Linked DNA regions of Ilumatobacter coccineus YM16-304. The protein of the gene in region 1 interacts with the protein of each later gene in a pairwise test. Links are inferred from orthologs where the notes say so. Each region holds a gene or a part of one and is shown in the gene's direction. Other genes may lie near its edges. The genes, in order: ligA and leuS.

What was found.
Region 2: the proteins of ligA (region 1) and leuS interact in binary tests that used the Escherichia coli proteins (3 or more experiments, as listed by UniProt). The link is inferred for Ilumatobacter coccineus YM16-304 from one-to-one orthologs.

Annotation. Positions count from the first base shown.
Region 1 is NC_020520.1:1,386,884-1,394,896, forward strand. Bases 2,617-5,506 are described here. They hold ligA (NAD-dependent DNA ligase LigA), read left to right. Parts: upstream 2,617-2,961; coding sequence 2,962-5,052; downstream 5,053-5,506. Other genes in these bases: YM304_RS06300 (uroporphyrinogen decarboxylase/cobalamine-independent methonine synthase family protein), read left to right, coding at 2,617-2,926; YM304_RS23750 (glycine/sarcosine/betaine reductase selenoprotein B family protein), read left to right, coding at 5,045-5,506. Also shown: tRNA 2-thiouridine(34) synthase MnmA, read left to right, coding at 1-935; YM304_RS06295 (hypothetical protein), read right to left, coding at 932-1,825; more of YM304_RS06300, read left to right, coding at 1,892-2,616; more of YM304_RS23750, read left to right, coding at 5,507-5,557; YM304_RS23755 (hypothetical protein), read left to right, coding at 5,576-5,923; YM304_RS06315 (hypothetical protein), read right to left, coding at 5,942-6,508; YM304_RS06320 (PASTA domain-containing protein), read left to right, coding at 6,575-8,013. UniProt on the Escherichia coli protein: DNA ligase that catalyzes the formation of phosphodiester linkages between 5'-phosphoryl and 3'-hydroxyl groups in double-stranded DNA using NAD as a coenzyme and as the energy source for the reaction.
Region 2 is NC_020520.1:2,946,151-2,954,674, forward strand. What follows is about bases 2,078-5,478. They hold leuS (leucine--tRNA ligase), read left to right. Parts: upstream 2,078-2,401; coding sequence 2,402-5,278; downstream 5,279-5,478. Other genes in these bases: YM304_RS13310 (serine hydrolase domain-containing protein), read right to left, coding at 2,078-2,281; YM304_RS13320 (eCIS core domain-containing protein), read right to left, coding at 5,288-5,478. In the rest of the region: YM304_RS13305 (cytochrome P450), read left to right, coding at 1-1,063; more of YM304_RS13310, read right to left, coding at 1,085-2,077; more of YM304_RS13320, read right to left, coding at 5,479-5,851; YM304_RS13325 (DUF305 domain-containing protein), read right to left, coding at 5,955-6,629; YM304_RS13330 (YHYH protein), read right to left, coding at 6,663-7,700; YM304_RS13335 (enoyl-CoA hydratase/isomerase family protein), read left to right, coding at 7,818-8,524.

The DNA of each region.
Region 1 (8,013 bases):
ACTCCGACACCGGATGCTGCTCGGTGTCGGACGTCGACGACGCACGCCGTGTCGCACAGCAACTCGACATCGACCACCTCGTGTTCAACTTCGGTGACGACTTCAACGAGCACGTCGTCGACCCGTACGTGCAGGCTCACGCGGCAGGGGTCACGCCCAACCCGTGCATCGAGTGCAACCGGTCGGTCAAGTTCGCCCGCCTCGCCGAGCGCGCCGACCTGCTCGGGTTCGACGCCGTCGCCACCGGGCACCACGCCAACATCGGTCGCACCGCCGACGGCCGCCTCACGCTCGAGCGCGGACACGACGACAAGAAGGACCAGAGCTACGTCGTGCACATGCTCGACCAGGCGCAGCTCGCTCGCACCATGTTCCCGGTCGGTGGCATGGACAAGACCGACGTCCGCGCTCGCGCCGCCGAGATCGACCTGCGCACCGCCGACAAGCCCGACAGCCAAGACGTGTGCTTCATCACCTCCACGGGCGGACGCACGACGTTCCTCGGCGACCGCATCGAGTTCCGGCCGGCCACGGTCGTCGACACGACCGGTGCCACGGTCGGACGCGTCGAATCGGTCGAGATGGTCACCGTCGGCCAGCGCAAGGGGCTCGGACTCCCGGGCGGCGGGCCGAAGCGGTACGTCGTCGACGTCAACGTCCCCAACCAGGTGGTCACGGTCGGCGACGACGCCGACCTGCTCCGAGCCGGTGTCGACGTGGTGGCCACGACCTGGATCGACGCACCGGTCGACGGTGACGTGCTCGTTCAGTGCAGCGCCCACGGCACCCCGATGCCCGCCACCATCGCCACCGCCGGCACCGACGTGTCGGTGGTGTGGCACGACCCCCAACGCCGCATCGCCCCCGGGCAGAGCGTCGTCTTCTACGACCTCGCCAACCTCCGCGTCTTGGGCGGAGGCGTCGCAACGGGCTAGCGGACGGGGAGGCCTCGGGCGTTGGCTCGGAGGAGGGCGGCGCCGGGGCGGCTTGGGGCCACCAGGAACGCCGTCATGTGGATCGCCTTGCCGTTGGGTTCCTGCGGTGTGAACGAGAACACCGTCGACACGCTCTCGGTCGTCGAGATCTCGATCGCGTAGCCACTCGCCGGCCCGGTGAGGTCGGCGGCCTGCGTGTCGGCCGGCGCGAGCCGGATCGAGCCGAGCTGGTTGGTCTTGACCATCAGCGTGTCGGCCAGGACGATCGGGTCGTGCACGACCAGACCGGCGGGCACCAGGACGAGCCACCGCTGCGCCATCAGCAGCCAGCGAGGGCCGACGTACGCCGTGAGTGCGATCGCGATGACGGTGAGCGGGAGACCGACGGCGAGGTTCGACGCACCGAGCGCCAACGGGCCGATCACGATCGCTGCCGCCCAGACCACCCACGTGACGATCGCTGCGGCCCCTGCGGCCACCGGAGCTCGCAGGAGCAGACGGTCCTCGTCGCCGTAGGCCGACTGCTGCACCATCCAGCGTCCGACGTCGGGGGTCATGAACACCGCGACGGCGACGAGCGACGGCACGGCGAGCAACGCCACGTCGGTCGCCGGTGCACCGCCGACGATCGTGGCGACCACGGCCACCAGCGACAGCGGTCCGACCACGCGGATCCAGGCCAACGACAGCGTCGACGGGATGAGCAGTGCCGCGACGACCGACCCCCACACCGTCCAGCCGCCGACCGCAGCGACCCAGCTGACGCCGCTCGAGCGGCCGTCGACCGCTGCGTCGATCGCACCACCACCCGCCGGCACGGCCAGCCAGGCGATGCGAGCGATCCACGGAAACGCCCGGCTCAGCGCGGTTGTCGGGTCGGTGTCAGCCATCGTCGTCCAGTATCGCTGCGTCCGACCGATTTGCCGACGAGGGCGACCACCGACCAACGTACGTCGATGGAGCTCATCACGTCGCCGCCTCCGGCCGACGACGTGAACGCGCCACGACCCGAGTCACCGTTCTCGAAGGGCCAGCTCATCGGGATCGGCAGCCTGCCGCACCGCGACGAGAAGGCAGCTGCTGCGTTCTCGATCGGTGAGTTCGACATCGCGACCGTCCCCACCCTGCCCAAGCGGTCGCCCGCCGAGGGGATGGTGGCCCAGGCGATCGTCGGGCTCCCGGGCGTGTCGCTCGGACAGTACGGCAGCCTCGCGGTCGACCCGACCCGGCTCGCCGACGACGTGCCGATCGAGACCGACCTCTCTGGCGACGCCTACGTCGGCCTGCGGGCCTTCCTCGACCTCGCCACGGCCATCAAGCTCGACGGTCGCCCGATCAAGTGGCAGTTCGTCGGTCCGGTCACGCTCGGCGTGGCCCTCCAACGAGCGGGGCTGCGGACCACGGCGGCGTTCTCGATCGCCGCCGCCGCCGTCCGTCAACACGTCCAGCACATCTCCGAGATGATCACCGACGTGCTCCCGACGAGCCCGCAACTGGTGATGCTCGACGAACCGTGGCTCGTCGAGCTGATGTCGCCCGACTTCCCGATTCCGCCCGGCGAGGCCGTCGACCTCATCTCCACCGCGATGGCCGCGGTCGAGAGCACGTCGACGGTCGGGCTGCACTGCTGCGGCCCGTGCGACGTGGCGACGATGTTGGCCACGGGGCCGTGTGTGATCTCGGTCGCGGTCACCGATCAGCTCCTCGACTACGCCGGCTACCTCGCTCGGTTCCTCCGCGACGGCGGCATCATCGCGTGGGGCGTCGTCCCGACCGACGGCCCGGCGATCACCTCGGCGAGCCGTCAGACGCGCATCCTCGAGGCGCTGTGGACCGAACTGGTCGAGCGCGGCGTCGATGCCGATGCCCTTCGAGAACAGAGCCTCGTGTCTCCGGTCTGCGGGCTCGTCGGCCATCAGGTGTCGGTGGCGCGCCGCCTCGTGCGCGTCAGCGGCGAAGTCGGCCGCGTGGCGTGTCGAACCCGGTCGTAGGCGACTGAGGTACGGCTTCGCTACGGTCTGTTCCGATGGCCGAGACGACCGCCCCCGATCGTGACCCAGCGGAGCGGTTGTCCGAACTCCGCGAGCTGGTCGCTCATCACAACGAGCGCTATCACAGCCTCGACGACCCGGAGATCAGCGACGCCGACTTCGACGCGCTGGCCCGCGAACTCCGGGCGCTCGAAGCGGAGCATCCCGACCTGATCACCCCCGATTCGCCGACGCAGCAGGTCGGCGGTGCCATCAACGCCAGTTTCGAGCCGGTCGAACACGCCGTGCCGATGATGAGCCTCGACAACGCGATGGACCGCGACGAGCTCGTCGCGTGGGCCGATCGTGTGGTCAAGGGGCTCGACGGTCAGGTGCCGACGTTCGTGTGCGAGTTGAAGTTCGACGGCCTCGCCATGAGCCTGCGCTACGAAGACGGCCGGTTCGTCCGAGCGGCGACGCGTGGCGACGGTCGCGTCGGCGAAGACGTCACGGCCAACGTGGCCACGATCGCCGATGTGCCCGACACGATCGGTTCGGCGTCGACACCCGCGCCGGCAGTGATCGAAGTGCGCGGCGAGGTCTACATGAGCACGTCGGCGTTCGAGCGACTCAACGAGCGAGCAGCCGCAGCCGGCGACAAGCCCTTCGTCAACCCGCGCAACTCGGCGGCGGGCAGCCTGCGGCAGAAAGACGCCGCCAAGACGGCCGAACGCGAGCTCTCGTTCTGGAGCTATCAGCTCGGCGAACTCCGCCACGGCGACGGACCGGTGCCCGAGTTGCACAGCCACTCCGACGAGCTGCGCTACATCGAGTCGCTCGGATTCCCGGTCGACTCGCATTCGTCGTCCGTCGATTCGATCGACGCGGTGGCCGCGACGTGTCTGCACTGGCAGGAGCATCGCCACGACCTCGACTTCGAGATCGACGGCGTGGTCGTCAAGGTCGACGACGCCAAGCAGCGCGAACTGCTCGGCTTCACCTCCCGCGCTCCTCGCTGGGCGATCGCGTACAAGTTCCCGCCCGAAGAACGCACCACCACGCTGCTCGACATCCAGGTGTCGGTCGGACGCACCGGTCGAGCCACACCCTTCGCCGTGCTCGACCCGGTCTTCGTCGGCGGGTCGACGGTGAGCATGGCCACGTTGCACAACCAAGACCAGGTCGCCGTCAAAGACGTCCGCCCGGGCGACACGGTCATCGTTCGCAAGGCCGGCGACGTCATCCCCGAGGTCGTCGGCCCGGTCATCACCGAGGGCGTCGAGCGCCCCGAGCCGTGGGTGTTCCCGACCAACTGCCCGGTCTGCGACACGCCGCTCGTCCGCCCCGAAGGCGAAGCCGACACTCGCTGTGTCGCGCCCGACTGCCCGGCGCAGCGCAACCAGAAGATCGCCTACTTCGCCTCGCGCGGGGCGATGGACATCGAAGGACTCGGCGAGCAGATGGTCGAGAAGCTCACCGACGCCGAGCTGATCAGAGACCCTGCCGACCTCTACAGCATCACCGTCGAGCAGTTGATCGAACTCGACCGGATCGGCCAGACCAGCGCACAGAACCTGGTCGACGAGATCGAGAAGTCGAAGACTCGCCCGCTCCCGAAGTTCCTCACCGCACTCGGCGTGCGCCACTTCGGCCCCGCCGCCACCAAGGCGCTCGTCGCGGAGTTCCACACCGTCGACGAGATCATGTCGAAGTCGGTCGAAGAACTCGCCGCCGTCGACGGTGTCGGCGAGGTCATCGCCAACACGGTCAAGACCTGGTTCGAACAGGAGGCCAACCGGGCCTACATCGAGAAGTTCCGCGCCGCAGGCGTCGACTTCGGCGACCCCGACGCCGCTCGCCTCGCCGCCGAGGCGAAGGCAAGCGTGCCGCAGACGCTCGAGGGCAAGGCGGTCGTCGTCACCGGCACGCTCGCCGCCTACAACCGCGAGGAGGCCGGCGAGGCGATCACGTCGCGTGGGGGCAAGAACCCCGGCAGCGTCAGCAAGAAGACCTTCGCGCTGGTGGTCGGCGAATCGGCGGGTGCCAGCAAACTCACCAAGGCCGAATCGCTCGGCGTCCCGATCATCGACGAAGCCGGCTTCGAGCACCTGCTCGCCACCGGCGAACTAGGTTCGGACGATGGCTGAACGGTCGGATCGTCAGGTGTCGCATCGGAGCTTCGTCTCCTACATCGACAAGTCGCGCGAGTACTACGCAGCGCACGGCTACGAGCAGCCCTACCGGTGGGCCGCCTTCGACGAGGTGCCGTTCGCTCCGCTGACCAGACCGCTCGCCGAGTCGAACGTCGCGGTCGTCACCACGTCGTTCCTCCATCACCACGACTCCCACTTCGGCGCGCCGGCAACCGACAAGCAGGTCTACTCGTACCCGGTCGCCGACGTCCCCGACCGGATGTTCACCGACGACCTGTCGTGGGACAAGGGCGAGACCCACACGAACGACACCGAGTCGTTCCTCCCGCTCCGGACGCTGCAGCGCCTCGCCGACGACGGCCGGATCGGCCGCGTCAACGACCGGTTCTTCGGCGTGCCGACCGAGTACAGCCAGCGCAAGACGGGTCTCGACGCCGAACAGATCGGCGAGTGGTGCGCCGACGACGGTGTCGACGTCGCGCTGCTCGTCCCGCTTTGACCGGTCTGTCACCAGACCGTGAGTCTGGTCGCACGCCATCTCGAAGCGCAGGGCATCGCCACGATCGTCGTCGGCAGCGCCCGTGACATCGTCGAAGAGTGCGGGGTCGCTCGCTTCCTGTTCGTCGACTACCCGTTGGGCAACCCGACGGGCAAGCCCGACGACGCCGACGACCACCGGTTCATCGTGTCGACCGCGCTCGACGTGCTCGAATCGGCGATCCTGCCGCGCACGACGGTGCAGGCTCCGGTGCACTGGGGCAACGACGACTGGCGGGACGCGTTCATGCCGGTGACCGACGAGAACCGGGCGTTCCTCATGGCGCAGGGCGACAAGCGCCGGGCGGCGCAGGCGGCCGGCAAGTAGCCGGTCGGAGGTAGCCGGTCAGATGACGTCGAACGACCAGCGGTACGAGCGAGCGCCGTTCTCGCGACCGTCTTCGATCCGCCAGTAGATCACCTGCGCGTTGTGGCGCCCTTCGGTGAACTCTTCGATGGGGGCGCCCTCCGACGGTTGGAAGCTGATCCGTGCGTTGCCCGGATCGAACACCGCCGTGGTCGGGTCTGTGGTCTGCTGCTGGCCGGGCTCGATGTCGTCGCGCACCTCGCCGAGGCGACTCGTCTCGAGTTCGATCCCGTCGATGACGAGCACGGCCTCGTAGCCGAACTCGAGGTCGACCATGATGTTCCCCTGCTGGAGCACCTGGATCGCGTTCTCGACCGGTGAGATCTCCTCGATCTCGTCGGGTCGGTCGATGCCGTCGGTGCCGGTCAGTGCTGACCCGACTCCCCAGGCGATGAGCGCCAGCCCGGCAGCGATGACGAAACATGCTGCGAGCAGGCCCTTGTCGACGCGCTTTCGGGGCGCGGCGGCACCGGTGTCGCCGTCGTCGGCCGACTCGATCGGCTCGATCTCGGCGGCGACGTCGAGGTCGTCGGGAGCGTCACTCACACAACCAGTGTGCCTGGCACCGTCGCCGATCGCGCAGGCGGTAGCGTTTTGCGTCTGGTGGCGAACATGGGATCTGAACAAGCTGACAATGGCCTCGACGGCCGCGTACTGGCCGACCGGTACCAGGTCGTTCGCGCCGGTCGACCCGGTGCGAACTCGGTCATCGCCGATGCCATCGACCTGCAGGCCGATCGCCCGGTCACGGTCAAGATCGTGCTGCCGGAGTTCGCCGCCGACGACGAGTTCCGCCGCAAGTTCCGACGCCTCGCCGAGCTGTCGAACGCGCTGACGCATCCGAACATCGCCTCAGTGCTCGACTGGGGCGAAGTCGAGTACGAGGGCGAGTCGACCGTGTTCTGGACCGTCGAGGCCCTCGGTGGAGGAAGCCTCCGCGATCTGCTCGATCGTGGCCGGCTGCTCGAACCGGGCCAGGCGTTGGTCGTCGGCCTCGAGGCGTGCCGAGCGCTCGACGCCGCCCACCAGAAGGGCATGTTCCACACCGAACTCACCCCGTCGAAGATGGTGTTCGGCGCCGACCGCCGCTTGCGCGTGATCGATTTCGGCATGGCCCGACTGCTCGGCGAGACCGTGTGGAGCGACGTGGCCAACGTGCCCACCCACGTGGCTCGCTACGCCTCACCCGAGCAGGCGCTCGGCCTCAACATCGACGCGAAGACCGACGTCTACGCCCTGTCGCTGGTGCTCGTCGAGTCGGTCACGGGAGCTGTGCCGTTCGCCGGCGACTCCACCCAGGCCACGCTCGCCAGCCGGATCGACAAGCTGCTCCCGGTGTCGGCCGACCTCGGTTCGCTCGCTGCGGTGCTCGAACGCGCCGGTCGCCCCGAATCCGCCGACCGGTTCACGGCTGCGGAGTTCGGTCGTGCACTGGTGCAGGCCGCCGGCAAGCTGCCCAAGCCCGAACCGATCCCGATCATCGCCACCGGCCTGTTCGACACGACCACGATGCGTCGCCCGTCCGACCCCACCGGCGGCGTCGAACGCCCGCCCGAGGCGCCCGAGCCCGAGACCGAGTCCGACACGCCGGAGCCCGAGACGCCCGAGCCCGACACCGTGCCCGAGCCGGTCGCGGTGCCCGAGCCGGAATCGCCCGCCGCCGACGATGCCGCGGACGCGCCCCCGACCGACGATGCCGAAACGCCCGACGATGCCGCACCTGCCGATGATGCCGAGCCGACCGATGATGCCGAGCCGACCGATGATGCCGCACCTGCCGACGACCTGCGGCTGATCTCCGACACCGGCCCGAACGGCACCGAACAGATGCCCGCCGCGGTCGCCGACTCCGCGCTGGCCGCCACGTCGCCGACCACAGCGCTTGGCATCACCGAACCCGACGAGATCGTCGAGCCGGCGATTCCGGCACCGGCAGCGTCACCGATCTTCGACGATCCCGACTTCGTCGAACCGCGCGACGGCACCGGCGAGATCTACGACGACCGGCCTCGCCGACGACGCAAAGGTCCGATCGTCCTGCTCGTGCTGCT
Region 2 (8,524 bases), 1.6 Mb from region 1 along the record:
CAAGGAGGTCAACCGCAAGGCCGACGTGTTCTCGTCGGCGTCAGGTATCACGCTGGGCGAGCAACCTCCGGAGACGCTCGAGTTCTTCGGATCGATGATCGTGATGGACAACCCGCGCCACGCCAAGTTCCGAATGCTGGTGCAGAAGGGCTTCACGCCGAAGACCGTGGCGGCGATCGAGGAGTCGGTCAGAGTGCGGGCGAAGTCGCTCGTCGAGGCGGCGAAGGAGAAGGCGGCGACCGGCGCCCCGATCGACTTCGTCGAGTCGTTCGCGGCGCCACTCCCCTTGCAGATCATCTGCGACATGCTCGGCGTTCCACCAGAAGACGAACAGCAGATCTTCGACTGGACCAACATCATCCTCGGCGCCGGCGACCCCGACTTCACACTCGATCTCGACGGCCTCATCCTCGGTGCGGCCGGCATGTTCGACTACGCGCAACAGCTCGGCGAGAGTCGGCTCAGCAAGCCGACCGACGACATCGCATCGATCCTCATGCACGCCGAGGTCGACGGTCAGCGGCTCACGCCGGAGGAGTTCGGTTCGTTCTTCATCCTGCTCGCCGTCGCCGGCAACGAGACGACTCGCAATGCGATCAGTTGGGGAATGCACCAGCTCACGCACAACCCCGACCAACGAGAACTGCTGCGCAACAACTTCGACGAGATGTCGCTCACCGCCGCCGACGAGATCGTGCGCTGGGCGTCGCCGGTCATCCACATGCGCCGAGTCGCCAACCACGACGTCGAGATCGGCAACACCGCGATCGCAGCCGGTGAGAAGGTGGTGATGTGGTACTGGTCGGGGAACCGCGATGAGGCGGTGTATCCCGACGGTCACCGCTTCGACATCACCCGTCCGAACACGAAGGACATGGAGGGGTACGGCGCCGGCGGCCCGCACTTCTGTCTGGGCGCCAACCTGGCGCGTCGCGAGATCCAGGTCATGTACGACGAGATCTTCCGCCAGCTGCCCGATCTCGAGATCACCGGCGAACCGGACCGCCTCGTGTCGGGCTTCATCAACGGCATCAAACGGATGCCGTGCGAGTTCAGCGTCTGAGGTTCGGCGGGCCGAGCGTCGTCAGAGGCAGGCCCGAACGGCGTCGTTGAGACGAACGGTGCGTGGGTCACCGGCGATGCCGCTCATCATCTGGTTCATCACGTAGCCGTAGCCCACCCCCGATTCGGGATCGGCCTGGCCGAGCGAGCCGCCGGCTCCGGCATGACCGAACGACGTCGGGCTGAGCAACGGAACGAGCTCGTTGTTCAGCATGAAGCCCATGCCGAAGCGGGTCTCGGCGACGAGCGCTTCGTCGGGCCCGTTGACCGCTTCGGTCGACATGGCTCGCATCGTGTCGGCGCCGACCAGTCGCACGCCGTCGACCTCACCGACCGTGGCGGCATACATGCGTGCCAGGCTCGATGCGTTGGTGATGCCGTTCGCGGCCGGCATCTCGGTGGCGTGGAGCGCTCGGGTGTTGAACGGGTTCTCGGCGCCGAACGCCATCAGCGACCCGTTCATGGTCAGCGCTTTGAACCCGATGGTTCCTGGGCCCATGACCTGCAGCATGAGCGCGAGTTCGGCGGGGTCGGACGGCGGTGCCGACGCCTCGAGCGTGCTCACCCGGGGTTCTTCCGACTCCGGGAGGCCGATCCAGAAGTCGAGTCCGAGCGGTCCGGCCACCTCGTCGGCGAAGTAGGTGCCGATGGAGCGACCGTCGACTCGACGGACGAGTTCGCCGGCGAGCCACCCGTAGGTGACGGCGTGGTAGCCGTGCGCCGTGCCGGGCTCCCAGATCGGCGTCTGCGCGGCGAGCGCCTCGACGACCGGACCGACCTCGAGGATCTGGTCGATGGTGAGCGGTGCGTCGACGTACGGGAGCCCGGCCTGGTGGCTCATCATCTGGGCGACCGTGACCTCGCCCTTGCCGTTGGCAGCGAACTCGGGCCAGTGGGTGGCCACGGTGTCGCTGTACGACAGTTTCCCGGCTTCGACGAGCCGTGCCACGCAGATCGCGGCGGCGCCCTTCGTGGTCGAGAACACGAGTTGCAGCGTGTCGGCATCCCACGGCCGTCCCGATGCCTTGTCGGCGACGCCCGCCGAGATGTCGACCTTGAGTTCGCCGTCGGCGACGAGCGCGAAGCCGGCGCCCAGCTCGGGGAAGTCGGCGAAGTTCTGCGCGAACGCGTCGGCGACCTTTCCGAATCCGTCGGCGACTGTTCCGTTGATCACGACCATGCGCAGACCGTAGATCAACGACTCCGGGTTCTCTGCCACGAAGCCTCTTCGGCCGCCGACAGGACATGCCTGAGCGCTGCGCTCGAGGGGTTGCTCGCCGACCGGAGACGAATCGGTACCTGGCCTCGGGGTCACGCGGCCGTAGGCTTGGCCGCTGCTATGAGCGACGAATCCCCCACCTCCGCAACGCCCGACACTCCCGTGCATCGGTACAACGCCGAGCTCGCCCAGAGCATCGAGGTCGGGTGGCAGGATTGGTGGGACGAGCACGGCACGTTCGAGACCCCCAACCCGGTCGGTCCGCTCGCCGACCCGGACGAGGTCGCGGCGCGCGGCGAGAAGCTGTTCGTACAAGACATGTTCCCGTATCCGTCGGGCGTCGGCCTGCATGTGGGCCACCCGCTGGGCTTCATCGGCACCGACGTGTTCTCCCGCTACAAGCGGATGACCGGCCACAACGTCCTCTACACGATGGGATTCGACGCCTTCGGTCTGCCCGCCGAGCAGTTCGCAGTGCAGACCGGTACGCACCCGGCGATCACCACCGATGCGAACATCGCCAACATGCGGCGTCAGCTTCGTCGCTTGGGCTTGAGCCACGACGTCCGTCGCTCGATCTCCACCACCGATCCCGACTACTACCGCTGGACACAGTGGATCTTCAGCCAGATCTTCAACGCCTGGTACGACGACGAACGCGCAACCGCCCGCCCGATCGACGAACTGATCGCCGAGTTCGAGTCCGGTGAGCGCGCCACACCCGACGGCCGGGCGTGGGCCGACATCCCGGTCGCCGAACAGCACCAGATCGTCGACGATCATCGCCTCGCCTACGTGAGCGACGCTCCCGTCAACTGGTGCCCGGGGTTGGGCACCGTGGTGGCCAACGAGGAAGTCACCGCCGACGGCCGCTCCGACCGCGGCAACTTCCCCGTGTTCAAGCGCAACATGCGCCAGTGGATGATGCGCATCACCAAGTACGCCGATCGCCTCATCGACGACCTCGAACTGCTCGACTGGACCGACGCGATCAAGGCGATGCAGCGCAACTGGATCGGCCGGAGCCAGGGAGCGAAAGTCGACTTCGCCTCCCCTGCCGGCGACATCACGGTCTTCACCACCCGCCCCGACACGTTGTTCGGCGCGTCGTTCATGGTGCTGTCGCCCGAGCATCCGTTCGTCGACGAACTGGCCGATGCCGGCCAGACCGACGCCATCGCCGCCTACCGCGGGCAAGCCGCCGCCAAGAAGGACTTCGAGCGCCAGGACGACACGCGCGAGAAGACCGGCGTGTTCACCGGGGCCTACGCGACCAACCCGGTCAACGGCGAACAGATCCCGATCTGGATCGCCGACTACGTGCTCATGGGCTATGGCACCGGCGCGATCATGGCAGTGCCGAGCGGCGACGAGCGTGACTTCGAGTTCGCCCGCAAGTTCGATCTGCCGATCCCGGCCATCCAGCAGCCGCCCGCAGCGTGGTTCGAAGAACACGGCATCGAGCCGACGCTCGACACCTCCGTCTGGCCCACGGCCTACATCGGCGACGCCCCCTACGTGCAGTCGGCCAACGACGAACTCGACCTGAACGGCATCGACAACAAGGCCGAGGGCATCGAGAAGATGAACGCGTGGCTCGAAGCGAAGGGTGCGGGCGAGGCCACCATCAACTACAAGCTGCGCGACTGGCTGTTCAGCCGGCAGCGCTACTGGGGCGAGCCGTTCCCGATCGTGTACGACGACGAAGGTCGCCCGCACACGATTCCCGACGAACTGCTGCCCGTCGAGTTGCCCGAGACCGACCAGTTCTCACCGCGAACGTTCGAGCCCGACGACGCGATGTCGAACCCGGAGAGCCCGCTCGACCGCCTGCAGGACTGGGTGAACATCGAACTCGATCTGGGTGACGGCCGTGGCGTGCAGACGTACCGGCGTGACACCAACGTCATGCCCCAGTGGGCCGGTTCGTGCTGGTACCAACTGCGCTACATCGACCCGACCAACGACGAGCGTTTCTGCGCCCGTGAGAACGAGGAGTACTGGATGGGGCCGCGCACCGACGTGCGTCCCGATCATCCCGGTGGCATCGACCTGTACGTCGGTGGCGTCGAGCACGCCGTGCTCCACCTCCTCTACGCGCGCTTCTGGCACAAGGTGCTGTTCGACCTCGGCCACGTGTCGTCGGTCGAGCCGTACGCCCGACTGTTCAACCAGGGCTACATCCAGGCCGCCGCGTTCAAGGACGAGCGCGAGATCTACGTCGAGGCCACCGAGGTCGAAGGCGACGCCGACTCGGGCTTCACCTACCACGGCGAACCCGTCACGCGTGAGTGGGGCAAGATGGGCAAAAGCCTGAAGAACGCCGTGTCACCCGACGAGATGTACGAGGCGTACGGCGCCGACACGCTGCGCCTCTACGAGATGGCGATGGGCCCGCTCGACGCCTCGCGTCCGTGGGAGACCCGCGATGTCGTGGGCATGTACCGCTTCCTGCAGCGCCTGTGGCGCAACATGGTCGACGAGGAGAGCGGCGAGTGCATCGTCACCGACGAGCCGGCCGACACCGACACGCTCAAGCTGTTGCATCGCACGATCGACACCGTGCGCACCGAGATGGACGCGCTCCGGTTCAACACCGCGATCGCCAAGCTGATCGAACTGAACAATGCGGTCACCAAGCTCGACTCGATGCCGCGAGAGATCGCCGAGCCGATGGTGACGATGCTCGCTCCGTTGGTGCCGCACATCGCCGAGGAGTTGTGGAAGCGTCTCGGACGCTCGGCCGACTCCGACGGCACCGTCACCTATGTCGAGTTCCCGGTCGCCGATCCGGCGATGCTGGTCGACGACACCATCGAGATGCCGATTCAGATCAACGGCAAGGTCCGCAGCAAGATCGAAGTCGCGGCCGACGCCGGCAACGACGACGTGGAAGCGGCGGCGCTCGCCGATGCGAAGGTCGTCGAGGCGCTCGCTGGTGGCGAACCGAAGAAGCTGATCGTCGTCCCCGGGCGCATGATCAACGTCGTCGTCTGACCTCGGGCGCTATCCGTTGAGCGCCTGATCGCCCATCTTCGTGGCTTCGGCTTCGAGCGCGTCGTCACGCTCGACCGGGGTCGAGATCTGGGTCGTCGGCTTGACGCGTCCCTGCTTCTGTTGCACGACGTGCCACGCCTCGTGCGGGAGGTGCCGCTCCTGGCCGGAGGCGACGTGAATGTCGGTGCCGAGGGCGTACGCGTGCGCACCGACCTGTGCGGGCTTCGACGAATTGAAGTGCACCTTCACGTCGTCCATGGCGAACCCGCTCAACCGTTCGATCCCGGCCTTCAGGCTGTCGGGCAGGCCGGTGTCGTTGTCGCCCTTGCGCCGGATGACGTCGGTCGGTGCTCGACGAATCGCAGGTGCGTCGCTCGCGCCGGCGGGACGCGCCGCCATGCGCTGTACGCGAGGCGTCGACGGCGGCACCGAGAAGTTCGTGCCGACGGCAGCGGCGATGGCGGTGTCGACGGGCGCTGGGGCGCGCTGCACCGAGTCGGGTGCCGGAGCGGCCTCGGCGGCACGCACGGGTTCGGCCACATCGTGTTGCGATTCGTTGCTGTGTTCGATCATTGACTTGCGGCGACCGTAGCCCAGCGCGCGGGTTCGCCGCACGAATCGCCGCGAACCCGGCCTGCTCGAGTGCCGGGAGCGCGGAGCCGACGACCTACCGGCGTCAGTACTCGATCTCGCAGATCCAGGGCGAGGTCTCGAGACGTGCAGGCGTCACCCAGCCGTCGAGATCGTAGGTGCCGGCGATCAGCAGGTCGTACTGGCTGATCTCGAAGGTCTGCACCTGCGCCTGCGTCGTTGCCAGTCGCCGCACCTTCTCGGTGCTCACCACCGCGGCCGCGTGCTCGGCCATGGCGACACCGCCCACGTGGTGTTCGCGCATCATCTCGAGGAACATGCGTCCCTGCTCGAGGCCGTCGAGTTGTGCGAGTTCACGGAGCGCGTCGTCGGATGCGTAGCCCTGCATTCGGTCGATCGGCACGCCGTCGCCATCGCCCGCGCCCATCCAGCCCATCACCAGTTCGGGCGTACTCGTCGACTCGCCCCAATCCGTGAGCCACGCTCGCATCATCCCGACCTCGATCGCCTGGTTCTGCAGCACCTCGGCGGCCGCTGCCTGGACGGCGTCGCCGGTGTCGCGGCCGATCACCCGCTGACAGATCGCGAGGGCCTGGACGTGGTGGGCTGCCATGTCGGTACAGAATCCGATGTCGGCGGCGCTGGGGTCACCGCCATCGGTGGAGGCGGCGGTCGCCGTCCGCGCTCCGTAGCCGATGGCGGCGCCGGCCGACCCGGCTGCGGCAGCCACGAGGAGGCGTCGTCGGGAGAGTGGTGTCATGGGTCGTTGCGCTCCATCGATTCGGTCGGGTGGTCAGCCGTCGCCGGGAGGCGAGCCCTGACCGTCGCCGGGTCCGCCTCCGTTTCCGCCACCAGCCGACCCCACGGTGTCGAGATCGACGACGCCCGAGTAGCAACCGAGCACATACGGGAACGTGTCGGTGGTGTAGTAGGCGTAGTTGCCGTCGGCGTCGGTGAGCCCGTTGCATTCGTCGAGGTCACCCGAACCTTCGACGTAGCTGTGCGCTGCCCAGGTGTCGGTGGCGAACAACGACTCGTCGGTGAGTTGCCACGACGACGTGTACTGGTCGTTGCCGGTGTAGATCGGGTAGCCGTCGAAGGCGTAGCCGACCAGTTGCGGCGCCTCGGCGACCTCGTCGGGCGTGAACAGGCAGTCGGTGTTCTCGCTCGTACCGAGGAGGTGGATGTGGAAGCCGGTCGGGCCGTTGTGGCTGCCGCATTCGCTCAGTGCCCCGACGAGCGAGAGCACGTCACCCCCGGTGCCTTCGGTCGGCCCGTAGATCGGCACGCCGGTCAGCGACACCGCTGCCGATCCGAGGAGCGGGATGGCGGTGGTCTCGTCGGCGTGCTCGGGGGTTGCCGTGATGACGAACTCGAGGTCGGCGGCGTCGGGATCGCCGGGCGAGGTCTGGATGTAGGTGTAGTCGGGGATGCCGTTGGAGGTGATGACGATCGACTCGCCGGTGCAGGTCGCGCTCGACTCGGGATCGGCGAGGTCCGGGTTGACCGACGGCCCGGTGGCGAACAACGCTGCGGTCTCTTCGCAGGTGGTGCTCGATGCCGACGAACCGGTCGTCTCCGGGTCGACGGCATCGGTGGCGTCGACCGATTCGTCGCCTGACGTCTCCTCGGTCGTGTTCTCGTCGCCGAGGTCGGTCTCACCGGGGTCGTCGTCGGTACCTTCGCCCGTGTCGGCTTGCGTGTCGGTCGCTGGAGCAGCCGTGTCGCCGACGACCGCGGTCTCGGGGATGTCGGAGGCGGCGTCGTCGGACGACCCGCATGCGGCGAGGGCGAGCGTGCCGGTCGCCAGGAGGATGAGTGTCTTGTTCACGGAGGGCAGCCTGTCCGGTGATTCCGTGTGAACCCGTCGGGTTCGGTAAAGAAACGACAAAGATCCACGGGCCGCTCGACCCCACCGAGGGTCGGTCGTCTCGCCCATACTCGTTGGATGAGCTTTGCGATTTCCGACCTCTCGACGATCGACGTCAGCGCACCCGACGACGACATCGTTCTCGTCACCTTGAACCGACCGGATCGGCTCAACGCGATCACGTCGACGATGATCTCCGAGCTGGAGCGCGTGGTCGCCGCCGTCGACCTCGACCCCTCGGTGCGTGCGGTGATCGTCACCGGCGCCGGCAGAGGGTTCAGCGCTGGTCTCGACCTCCAGAGCCAGGGCGCCGCACCGGGCGCCGACGACGTGTCGCCGACCGTGAGCGGATTCATGTGGCAGGACCATCTCGCCACACTCCACGAGAAGATCCACCGGTCGCGCAAGCCGTGGATCGCGGCGGTCAACGGCCCGTGCGTCGGCGGTGGGTTCGCCATGAGCCTGGCGTGCGACATCCGGTTCGCTGCGTCGTCGGCGACGTTCGGTGCCGTGTTCTTGAAGGTCGGAGTGTCGAACTGCGACATGGGAACGAGCTATTTCCTGCCACGGCTCGTCGGCGCGTCGCGCTCGGCCGAACTGATGCTCACCGCTCGGATCTTCGGAGCCGACGAAGCCGAGTCGATGGGGCTGGTGATCGACGTGGTTGACGACGGCGCCGTGGTCGACCGGGCGCTCGAGACCGCACAGCTGATCCGCGGCAACGCTCCCTTCGCGACGTGGATGACCAAGGAGACGATGTGGCAGACGGTCGATGCGCCGTCGCT